Regions from separate parts of the Paenibacillus sp. S33 genome, predicted to be linked through region 1. Evidence: a T-box and tRNA genes for the amino acid it is inferred to sense, from the RefSeq annotation. Region 1 holds a T-box; the other holds one or more tRNA genes.
What was found. A T-box is a leader RNA that pairs with one kind of tRNA and senses whether it is charged. The one in region 1 lies ahead of tyrS (tyrosine--tRNA ligase), so its partner is inferred to be a tRNA-Tyr.

Region 2: it has a tRNA-Tyr gene. The T-box ahead of tyrS (tyrosine--tRNA ligase) is inferred to sense a tRNA for this amino acid. The anticodon was not compared.

What each region holds. Positions count from the first base shown of each region.
Region 1 covers NZ_JBSIEZ010000001.1:3,414,814-3,420,252, reverse strand. The annotation lists gene acsA (acetate--CoA ligase) at 1-585, shown strand, start outside; gene ACWGXJ_RS15765 (transglycosylase domain-containing protein) at 708-3,731, opposite strand; T-box leader at 3,867-4,133, shown strand; gene tyrS (tyrosine--tRNA ligase) at 4,200-5,439, shown strand, end outside.
Region 2 covers NZ_JBSIEZ010000001.1:1,146,001-1,151,439, forward strand. The annotation lists rRNA gene ACWGXJ_RS05335 (23S ribosomal RNA) at 1-1,697, shown strand, start outside; rRNA gene rrf (5S ribosomal RNA) at 1,777-1,893, shown strand; tRNA gene ACWGXJ_RS05345 (tRNA-Ala) at 1,964-2,039, shown strand; tRNA gene ACWGXJ_RS05350 (tRNA-Asn) at 2,044-2,119, shown strand; tRNA gene ACWGXJ_RS05355 (tRNA-Ser) at 2,123-2,214, shown strand; tRNA gene ACWGXJ_RS05360 (tRNA-Glu) at 2,235-2,306, shown strand; tRNA gene ACWGXJ_RS05365 (tRNA-Val) at 2,316-2,391, shown strand; tRNA gene ACWGXJ_RS05370 (tRNA-Met) at 2,418-2,491, shown strand; tRNA gene ACWGXJ_RS05375 (tRNA-Asp) at 2,519-2,595, shown strand; tRNA gene ACWGXJ_RS05380 (tRNA-Thr) at 2,609-2,684, shown strand; tRNA gene ACWGXJ_RS05385 (tRNA-Tyr) at 2,689-2,774, shown strand; tRNA gene ACWGXJ_RS05390 (tRNA-Lys) at 2,782-2,857, shown strand; tRNA gene ACWGXJ_RS05395 (tRNA-Leu) at 2,869-2,949, shown strand; tRNA gene ACWGXJ_RS05400 (tRNA-Gly) at 2,960-3,034, shown strand; tRNA gene ACWGXJ_RS05405 (tRNA-Arg) at 3,042-3,118, shown strand; tRNA gene ACWGXJ_RS05410 (tRNA-Leu) at 3,131-3,210, shown strand; gene ACWGXJ_RS05415 (hypothetical protein) at 3,968-4,231, shown strand; gene ACWGXJ_RS05420 (hypothetical protein) at 4,427-4,603, opposite strand; partial or broken gene ACWGXJ_RS05425 (IS110 family transposase) at 4,896-5,127, opposite strand; gene ACWGXJ_RS05430 (hypothetical protein) at 5,166-5,439, opposite strand, start outside.

The DNA.
Region 1 (5,439 bases):
ATGGGAAAGCCACTCCCAGGTATCCAGGCTGCTATTTTGGACGACAGAGGGCAGGTGTTGTCTCCTAACCGGATGGGCCACTTGGCGATCCGTACACCATGGCCATCCATGATGAATCGTATATGGAACAATCCGAACAAGTTTCAGGAATATTTCCGCTTTCCCGGTTGGTATGTATCGGGTGATTCAGCTTACATGGATGAGGACGGATATTACTGGTTTCAGGGTAGGATTGATGATGTCATTAACTCCTCCGGGGAGCGCATCGGCCCTTTTGAGGTGGAGAGCAAGCTTCTGGAGCATCCTGCTGTAGCGGAAGCCGGAGTTATTGGAAAACCAGATACCGTGCGGGGAGAGATTATCAAAGCTTTTGTTGCACTGCGTGAAGGCTATGCACCGTCTGAAGCTTTAAAGCAGGACATCTATCGCTTCGTTAAGGAAGGGCTGTCTGCTCATGCTGCTCCACGCGAAATTGAGTTTAAGGAAAAGTTACCCAAAACCCGTTCCGGTAAAATTATGAGACGCGTGTTGAAAGCCTGGGAGCTTAACCTTCCTACAGGTGACTTATCCACCATAGAGGATTGAAGTGCTCTGCATATTAGAATTAAAAAAGGGAGTCTCCAAAGCCTTAATGGCTAAGGGGACTCCCTTTTTGTTAGGGCGAATCTCATTTCACCCAACCTATCACTTTCTGCTTTTGTCTTCAGTTATGGACGGACGGCTCCGGAAGGAGCCGATTCCCCCATGGCATTCATGGAAGTGACACGAAACCAACCTTTTAGCTTTTTCCCTGACTTATATTCAAAGCTGGTAGATGCGGTAGAGCCTATGTTTGTAAAAGGCTCCGCACCGTTTTCGCTGTAATACACGTTATAGCCTGTAATAGCGTCCGCAGATTTACCTGCGCTCCATTGGAGCGCTACGGATGAGCCAGCGGCTTTAGCTTGAGGCTGTCCAGGGGCAGTAGGAACCTCTGTAGGCTGCGCACCTGTTCCATCTCCCTCGCCCGGAACGTTTGGAGACTCAGAATCTGCAGGTGGCACCACAGGTGCTGCGCTTGCTTTCGTGCTTGGCCCGGACTCATGACCGCCCACATCAACGGCAGTCACGTAGTAGCTGGAGCTGCTGCCTCCAGGGCTGTCAGAGAACACCTTGGAGCTGTCAGCCATAACGACCTTGCCAAGCCGTTGGAAGCTACCCCCATCTGTAGAACGATACAGACGGTATCCTACGACGTCGCTGTTTCCGCTTGGGCTAAAGCTGATTATGGCTTTACCGTCACTATAGCTTACGTTGACGCTAGATGGAGCGTTAGGAGCTGCTCCATCGTCCTTGCGTGGATCAATCTGAGTAGGAGCTTCCTTATCTGCATCCTGAGGCAGATAATAGGACAACGAGTTATGTCGTCTCATCACCTTAAAGGCTTGCTGAAGCTCTTTAATCAATTCTGAGATTGACTTTTCCCGTTTCCTAACGGTCCGTTCATATAACATATCATCCGGTGTACCATCGCGTGGAATATAATTCACACCTTGGTAGGTAATATATTTCGCACGGCTCACACCATTTTCACTGTTTTTAGGTGGATACTTACTGTTATAAATGTCCGAACCATACGCGGATGCTGTACGGCTTACAATGCCGTCAGGTCTCTTGAAGCTGTCCGTTTGGAACAGCTGAGCATCTTTAGCTGTTACTTCATTCATGATTAGAGCCCATAAGCGGCGAGCCCGCTCTTTTTGGACTTTCGTTTCAAGTTTATTGACAGGTTGCTTGTAACCAACCCATACACCTAGTGTGACGTCAGGCGTAAAGCCCTCGAACCAAACATCAGTGTAGGATTGCGTAGTGCCTGTCTTGCCGGCAATCGGAATCTTACCGGATTGATCAAAGTTCCGCTTCACCAGTCTGCCTGTGCCTTCCGACACGGCTGTACGCAACATATCTGTCATCAGGTAGGCGGTTTGCGGTGAGAAGGCCTGCACAGGATTAGGATGATGCTTATATACAATATTGCCTTGCGAATCCACAATCTTTTCGATCATATAGGCATCATTAAACACACCGCCATTTGGAATGGCTCCATATGCATTCGTGAGTTCCTCGACGGTCACCCCGTGGGCTAAGCCGCCAAGTACACCCGTTTGGGCGTTGTTATCACTAGATTCCAAGGTGGTAATACCTAGTTTTTTAGTAAAAGCCCAAGCATTGCTAATCCCTACTTTTTCGTTAAACAGCTTGAGTGCTATCGTATTTAGCGATTGATTCAGTGCATAACGCGCCGTGACCAATCCTTGATAGCGGTTGTTAGAATTTTTCGGAATGTGATATCCATTACTGCCATCTTTCAAAATAATAGGGGCATCATCCACGATACTACCAGGCTGCACAAGACCGCTGTCCAATGCAGGGAGATAGGCAGCAATCGGTTTCATTGCCGAACCCGGCTGACGTACCATCTGGGTGGCATAATTCATCTGCTCCTTTTGGAAGTCCCGACCTTCCATCATTCCAAGAATGGCGCCTGTTTTATGCTGAATCAGAATAGCCGCTGCTTGTTCGTCACCCTTGGTTTTACTAGTGGCAGAGAAGTTGTTTTTATTTTCTGCAATTTGACGCATAGATTTGTATACGCTCTTATCAATGGTGGTGTACACCATATAACCGCCTGTGCGAAGCTGCTGTTCGGCTTCCTTGAGTAAATCGTTATCATCCTTGGTCTTGGTATCTGCACTGGCATTAGCTGCTTGACCCGGATTGGTGACAGACATGAGTGCCTGCGCAGCTTGTCGTTCTGTTTCCATCATAAGGTATGGATAGGTGTTATAAGCTTTAACAGTGCGTGGTGCGAGAGATTTTTTGATATCAAAAGCCATCGCTTCATCATACTGTGCTTTATTGATTTTGTTCTCCTCCAGCATTCGACTGAGTACTAGGTGCTGGCGATTGATGGCTCTTTTAAAGCCAGCTTCATTAAACTCACCCTTACCGTTGAAAGCAGAATAAGAAGAAGGAAGCTGTGGCAAACCTGCTAGATAGGCAGCCTGGGATATATTAAGCTCGTTCAGATCATTCTCATTAAAGATACCTTTGGCCGCTGCTTTAATGCCAAAGACGTTGTAACCGCTTGAACCATTACCAAAAGGTACTTTATTGAGATAGGCCGTAATAATTTGTTGCTTGCTTAGGAAGCGCTCAAGGCGCAGAGACAGCAAAATTTCTTTGACCTTGCGGTCATCCGTGCGATCGAGATTTAGAAAGACACGACGCGCAAGCTGCTGGGTGAGGGTACTACCCCCGGTTTGTACGGATTCATGCAGCGCCTTTTGCTTCACAGCACGCAGCGTTCCCGACAGATCGACACCTTTATGCTCGTAAAAATGATTATCTTCAATGGCAATGACTGCGTCAATGACGAGTTGTGGAATCTCCTTAAACGTGACAGGTCTTCGATCTTCTTCTGTCCGAAGTTGTCCGATGGGAGAGCCATCATTGAAATAAGCGAAGCCTGTGATTGCATTCTTATCTACTTCCTGTAGGATCATGGATCTGGAACGCACGGGTTCGCTTTTTACAATAGAAGCAACATAGCCGGCGGCGGCTCCTCCTGCAAATAGTGCCCCCATAAAACCGATGATGACGACCCACTTTATGACACGGCCGAGCCTTCGCATGGTTGTCCGCAAGCGGGAAGGCTTTGGCTCTGATACATTGTTTTTTTCTTCAACCATTAAGTCTTCCTCCTTTATAACAGCCATTATTATAGCATAAAATTACAAAATGAACCCATATGCTAAAAAGCCTGTCTTTTGGTGTCGTTGACTACATAAAAGCAGTGTGTTATAAATAGGTCAAAGTAAATATCGTGAAAAGCAGAGAAAGACTTCAGTAGAAGGCGGATTCACGTTGTACAGAGAGCCGATGGGTGGTGTGAATCGGTAGCGTCCCTCCTTTGAATTACCGTCTGGAGCTGTCTGGATGAATGGAAAGCATTTGCAGGTTTGCGAAGCTATCATAGTAATCCAGTACCGGGTGTAGGCCCGTTATAGGAATGAAGTGAAAGAAATGTATGTCTTTGACATGCGTTTCTTTAATTAGGGTGGTAACGCGAGCAGCTCCTTCTCGTCCCTTGGGATGAAAGGGGCTTTTTGGTTTGTCTAATATGTAATATTTTGGATGAAAAATAGGAGGTATACAGGATGAAGTGGGAAGAATTGAAACCGGAGCAACAGGTAGAGGTCGAGCGACAGCTAGAGGTGATACGTCGTGGAGTAGCGGAAATTGTACCTGAGGATGAGCTGAAGCGTAAGGTTATTAAATCGGTCGTTAGCGGCGAGCCACTCAAAATTAAGCTGGGTCTTGATCCATCTGCGCCTGACATTCACATCGGACATACGGTTGTTATGCACAAACTGCGCCAGTTCCAGGAATTAGGCCATCAAGTGCAACTGATTATCGGAGATTTTACAGGCAGAATTGGTGATCCGACAGGTAAATCGGAGACTCGCAAGCAACTGACTGAGGAAGATGTACAGCGTAATGCACAAACGTACAAGGAACAAATTTTTAAAATTCTCGATCCTGAAAAAACAAAGGTATTCTACAATTCCGAATGGTTAGGGCCAATGTCTTTTGCTGATGTAGTAACCCTGTCGGCCAAAGTAACGGTTGCCCGTATGTTGGAACGGGATGATTTTACAAAAAGGTACCAAAACGGATTGCCGATCAGCATCCATGAGTTCTTTTACCCGCTGATGCAGGGCATGGATTCCGTGGCTCTCCAAAGCGATATTGAATTGGGGGGGACGGATCAGAAGTTTAATCTGCTAATGGGCAGAACCCTGCAAAAAGAATACGGAGTTGAGCCGCAGGCTACGATTACATTACCATTGCTTGAAGGGCTGGATGGCGTCCAGAAGATGAGCAAAAGTTTGGGGAACTACATTGGTGTTGATGAGGAGCCGAACGAAATATACGGTAAGTCCATGTCCGTTCCTGACGAGCTGATGCTGAAATATTTTGAGCTTGCAACGGATATCAACAACGAGGAGCTGGCAGAGCTGGCGAAAGGTGTTAAGGACGGCTCAGTGCATCCACGTGATGCCAAAATGAAGCTGGCTGGAACGTTAGTGCGCATGTACCATGGTGAAGAAGCAGAGGAAGCAGCGAAGCAGCATTTTGTGACCGTATTCCAGCAACGTGCGCTGCCTGACGATATTGAAGAGTTCACCTTGACGGCTGATCAGTTAGAAGAAGGTGGCATTCGTGTGATCCAGTTGCTGACTCATCTGGGCTTTGCAGCATCTAACGGTGAAGCCAAGCGCAGTATTCAGCAGGGTTCGGTCAAAATTAACGAAGAGAAATGGACCGATGTGAACGAAGCATACATGCCGAAGGAAGGCGACATTGTGCAGGTAGGTAAACGGAAATTTGCTAAAA
Region 2 (5,439 bases), 2.3 Mb from region 1:
GGTAGGGGAGCGTTGAATGCGGGTTGAAGGTGTACCGTAAGGAGCGCTGGACTGCATTCAAGTGAGAATGCCGGTATGAGTAACGAAAAGATCTGTGAGAATCAGATCCGCCGAAAGCCTAAGGGTTCCTGAGGAAGGTTCGTCCGCTCAGGGTAAGTCGGGACCTAAGGCGAGGCCGATAGGCGTAGTCGAAGGACAACAGGTCGAAATTCCTGTACCACCGTAATCCGTTATGAGCGATGGGGTGACGCAGTAGGGTAGTGACGCGGACTGATGGATGTCCGTCTAAGCAGTGAGGCTGGTGTGTAGGCAAATCCGCACATCGTTAAGGCTGGGCTGTGATGGGGAGCGAAAATTGTAGTAGCGAAGGTCATGATCTCAGACTGCCAAGAAAAGCCTCTAGCCAGGAGAAGGTGCCCGTACCGCAAACCGACACAGGTAGGCGAGAAGAGAATTCTAAGGCGCGCGGAAGAACTCTCGTTAAGGAACTCGGCAAAATGACCCCGTAACTTCGGGAGAAGGGGTGCCTCGGTAGGGTGAATAGCCCGAGGGGGCCGCAGTGAAAAGGCCCAAGCGACTGTTTAGCAAAAACACAGGTCTGTGCGAAGCCGCAAGGCGAAGTATACGGGCTGACGCCTGCCCGGTGCTGGAAGGTTAAGGGGAGTGGTAAGCCTTCGGGCGAAGCTATGAACCGAAGCCCCAGTAAACGGCGGCCGTAACTATAACGGTCCTAAGGTAGCGAAATTCCTTGTCAGGTAAATTCTGACCCGCACGAATGGCGTAACGACTTGGGCGCTGTCTCAACGAGAGATCCGGTGAAATTTTAATACCTGTGAAGATGCAGGTTACCCGCGACAAGACGGAAAGACCCCATGGAGCTTTACTGCAGCTTGATATTGAATTTGGGTACGATCTGTACAGGATAGGTGGGAGCCGTAGAACTTTGAGCGCCAGCTTGAAGGGAGGCATCCTTGGGATACCACCCTGATCGTATCTAGGTTCTAACTTGGTACCGTAACCCGGTGCGAGGACAGTGTCAGGTGGGCAGTTTGACTGGGGCGGTCGCCTCCTAAAGAGTAACGGAGGCGCCCCAAGGTTCCCTCAGAATGGTTGGAAATCATTCGAAGAGTGCAAAGGCAGAAGGGAGCTTGACTGCGAGACCTACAAGTCGAGCAGGGACGAAAGTCGGGCTTAGTGATCCGGTGGTACCGCATGGAAGGGCCATCGCTCAACGGATAAAAGCTACCCTGGGGATAACAGGCTTATCTCCCCCAAGAGTCCACATCGACGGGGAGGTTTGGCACCTCGATGTCGGCTCATCGCATCCTGGGGCTGAAGTAGGTCCCAAGGGTTGGGCTGTTCGCCCATTAAAGCGGTACGCGAGCTGGGTTCAGAACGTCGTGAGACAGTTCGGTCCCTATCTGTCGTGGGCGTAGGAAATTTGAGAGGAGCTGTCCTTAGTACGAGAGGACCGGGATGGACGTACCGCTGGTGTACCAGTTGTTCCGCCAGGAGCACCGCTGGGTAGCTATGTACGGAAGGGATAAGCGCTGAAAGCATCTAAGCGTGAAGCCCCCCTCAAGATGAGATTTCCCAATTAGTAAGACCCCTTGAAGACGACGAGGTAGATAGGTTGGGGGTGGAAGTGCAGTAATGCATGGAGCTGACCAATACTAATCGGTCGAGGGCTTATCCTAAAAAGTAAAACGCAAATGAGTTTCGGATCCAGTTTTCAGGGTGTAACCTTGAATGTAGAATTTGCACAGCAAATTCATGTTTGGTGGCGATAGCGGAGGGGTTCCACACGTACCCATCCCGAACACGACCGTTAAGCCCTCCAGCGCCGATGGTACTTGGATCGCAGGGTCCTGGGAGAGTAGGACGTCGCCAAGCAACCCCATAATGGGGATTTTTTTTCGCCTATCAGGCTATTGATTATACATACAAAATTGATTTTTTAGATGGGGCTATAGCTCAGCTGGGAGAGCGCCTGCCTTGCACGCAGGAGGTCAGGGGTTCGATCCCCCTTGGCTCCACCAATATTCCCTGATAGCTCAGTTGGTAGAGCACTCGACTGTTAATCGAGTTGTCACAGGTTCGAGTCCTGTTCGGGGAGCCATGTGGAGAGGTGTCCGAGTTGGCCGAAGGAGCACGATTGGAAATCGTGTAGGCGCCAAAAGCGTCTCGAGGGTTCGAATCCCTCTCTCTCCGCCAGCTCTTAATAATAGATATATGGCCCGTTGGTCAAGGGGTTAAGACACCTCCCTTTCACGGAGGTAACAGGGGTTCGAATCCCCTACGGGTCATAGTAATTCGGAGGCTTAGCTCAGCTGGGAGAGCATCTGCCTTACAAGCAGAGGGTCGGGGGTTCGAGCCCCTCAGCCTCCACCATTTGAAAAGTAAATATTTATTACTGTCGCGGGGTGGAGCAGTTCGGTAGCTCGTCGGGCTCATAACCCGAAGGTCGCAGGTTCAAATCCTGCCTCCGCAATTACTTTCAACTAAGAGAGTTGCCTCTGGAACCGTGGTGTAGAGGCCCAACATGCCTGCCTGTCACGCAGGAGATCGCGGGTTCGAATCCCGTCGGTTCCGCCATTTAACTTAATATGCCGGTGTAGCTCAACTGGTAGAGCAACTGACTTGTAATCAGTAGGTTGGGGGTTCAAGTCCTCTCGCCGGCACCATTTTGGAGGATTAGCGAAGTGGCCAAACGCATCAGACTGTAAATCTGCTCCCTTACGGGTTCGGTGGTTCGAATCCATCATCCTCCACCAGTTTTACGAGCCATTAGCTCAGTTGGTAGAGCACCTGACTTTTAATCAGGGTGTCGAAGGTTCGAGTCCTTCATGGCTCACCATTGTATTACATGCGCGTGTGGCGGAATTGGCAGACGCACTAGACTTAGGATCTAGCGTCTTTGACGTGGGGGTTCAAGTCCCTCCACGCGCATCTTGTTTTTGCGGACGTGGCTCAGCGGTAGAGCATCGCCTTGCCAAGGCGAGGGTCGCGGGTTCGATTCCCGTCGTCCGCTCCATTTATTAGTCCCCTTAGCTCAGCTGGATAGAGCGTTTGACTACGAATCAAAAGGTCGGGAGTTCGAATCTCTCAGGGGACGCCATTAACTTCATAAGCCGGTGTGGCGGAATTGGCAGACGCGCGCGACTCAAAATCGTGAGGGAAACCGTGGAGGTTCGAGTCCTCTCACCGGCATCTATTTCGGGATGTAGCTCAATGGTAAAACTCAGCCTTCCAAGCTGGTAGCGTGGGTCCGATTCCCATTACCCGCTTTATATAAATGAAAAAGGAGAGATGGCTTATTTTTATGCCATCTCTCCTTTTTTACTTTTAAACAATTCCTATCGACATGACAACCAGTAGAAACCTCAAGGCAATCTCCTCCGTTCCTTTGCGTTATTAACATACACAGGCAACTTCCAGAATTTTTATTTTCTGATCTTCTTCATATACTTAAGTTTCAGCTCGTAGTTCAGTTCTTGAAGGCAATATCAGCATGCAGACAGAAAATCTCATCAGAAATTGCCCCGCAACCTAACTCTGGTATCGGCGAGAGAAGCAACCGCTCCAGATCCAGAGTTTCAATCTGCTTAATATCGGTTAATGGGCTTTGAGCGAAGCACTGACCGGAGTCATCTTCGTCTGAGAAGCAACTGGACCTGGTGACCATGGATATCACGATGCCAGATATGACAGGTACACACGAGGCTTTCTATGGATAGGGCGTAAAACTAACGAGGAACGATAGTTAAATAACACACAATGTTGAGCAGGCGCTTCAAGTCTGCTCTTTTTATTAAACTAACGGGCAGGATAGTTATAAATATGTTAAAATAAGGGAGAATAAAATCAGAGGTGAGCTAATGTTCAATCCGAAGATCTTCTTCTATTAGTTGTGTCTAAGGTCATGGCTTCAAATGCCAAAATCTAACCCGGCACAACGGGGATGAAGATGTTTACACGGGAAGAGATTCAATTCTGGGAAGATGAGAAACAGCAAAGTCTGGAGATCAATAATAAGCCCAAAGATCCAAGAAAAGAGAAGCTTAAGGATTTCCGTAAAGGAATCAAGAGTGTTCATTACAACAAAGAATGTAAAATAGCAAGAAAAGATGATTATCGTCTGTATAGAACAAAAATGAAACGACTGATGCGTAGTGAAGAATACGAGCTCCTACACAGTTACAAACGAACGAGTGGTTGGATTACTTGGTAAATGAGGTAGCCTTTGAATGAACTCATCCTATTGTTGAAGTGAGTAGCAGTAGGGCAGTTCATGAGGGGCTGCTTTTTTTTCATTGAGCTAACGGGCAGTTTAGTTGAACAAGATAAGTGGAGGTTTTATGTCGCATTTGACGCAAACTGTGAAGGAGGAAGCTGGGAAAATGATAGCTAAGTGTAAAGTGTTGAGTTAACTATCCAGCTTGTTTGTTGATGTCTTTAATGTTTGTGCAGCCTCATCGAGATAGATATCTAAATAAGTACCATCAGTAAATTTAATAACCACAGCATTAGTAGTGATGGCGACATCTTCAATCGTCCTACCTTTAAGTTTTTCAGGTATAACTTTGAAATTAGTCGATTCCACATTCATCAAATCCTTTCATTGATTACACATCTTAGTAATCGGTAATAAGTATATAAAACCTATATTAGTCTAACACTTCTCATTATAAAAGTAAAAGATGAATGATAGAAATACTGAACAGTACGAAGATATTGTGTAATAAAAGAAAGCGTGCTTATTCAACTAACGAGGAACGTTAGTTAAATAAAGAACAGCGGTAGTCTAGGACTTTCTCCTTTTTCAGTCCAAGGCTACCGCTATTTCTATATTCAATCCAGTCTAATACTATTTTTTTATCAGACACACCGGCTTTCAGAACGGCATCAGAGGTGGGGAACTCCAATAAGGTTTTCAACGACACCGCAGAATGAAGATCCCCGATAAACACCCTTGTATTCAGGAGACATCTGATCCAATGCGGTTTGGACTGCAGCTTAATTTGAATATATAGACCGGTAAACGCGTCATGCTGTCGCGTTAAGTTTCGGAGATTCAAGCAACTGAACGCCCCTTGTTTTATAATGATCAAAGTCTTCTTTGTAGAAATAGAATCATCTTCGGTTGATTACTCCTCGGGTAAAAGTTATGAACGGTTGACCTTGGCTTCAAAACGCTTTTCCAACACGTCCCAGTTGGGTGTAGGGACCCGGGACCGTTCCTTCCAAAGGTGAAACACGCGGCTCAAAGCTACGATTTCCCCTACGAATCCGTCAACCAGCCGGCGGATCGGCATCCTATGATAAATTTTTATAAAAAGGCGCATCAACGCCGGTCGTTTGCGGATTAGTGAAGCTTGCGCGGCCGGCGTTAGTGGATACCGTAAGGCCTCTAACACGCGAAAGCCTTCGTCCATAGCC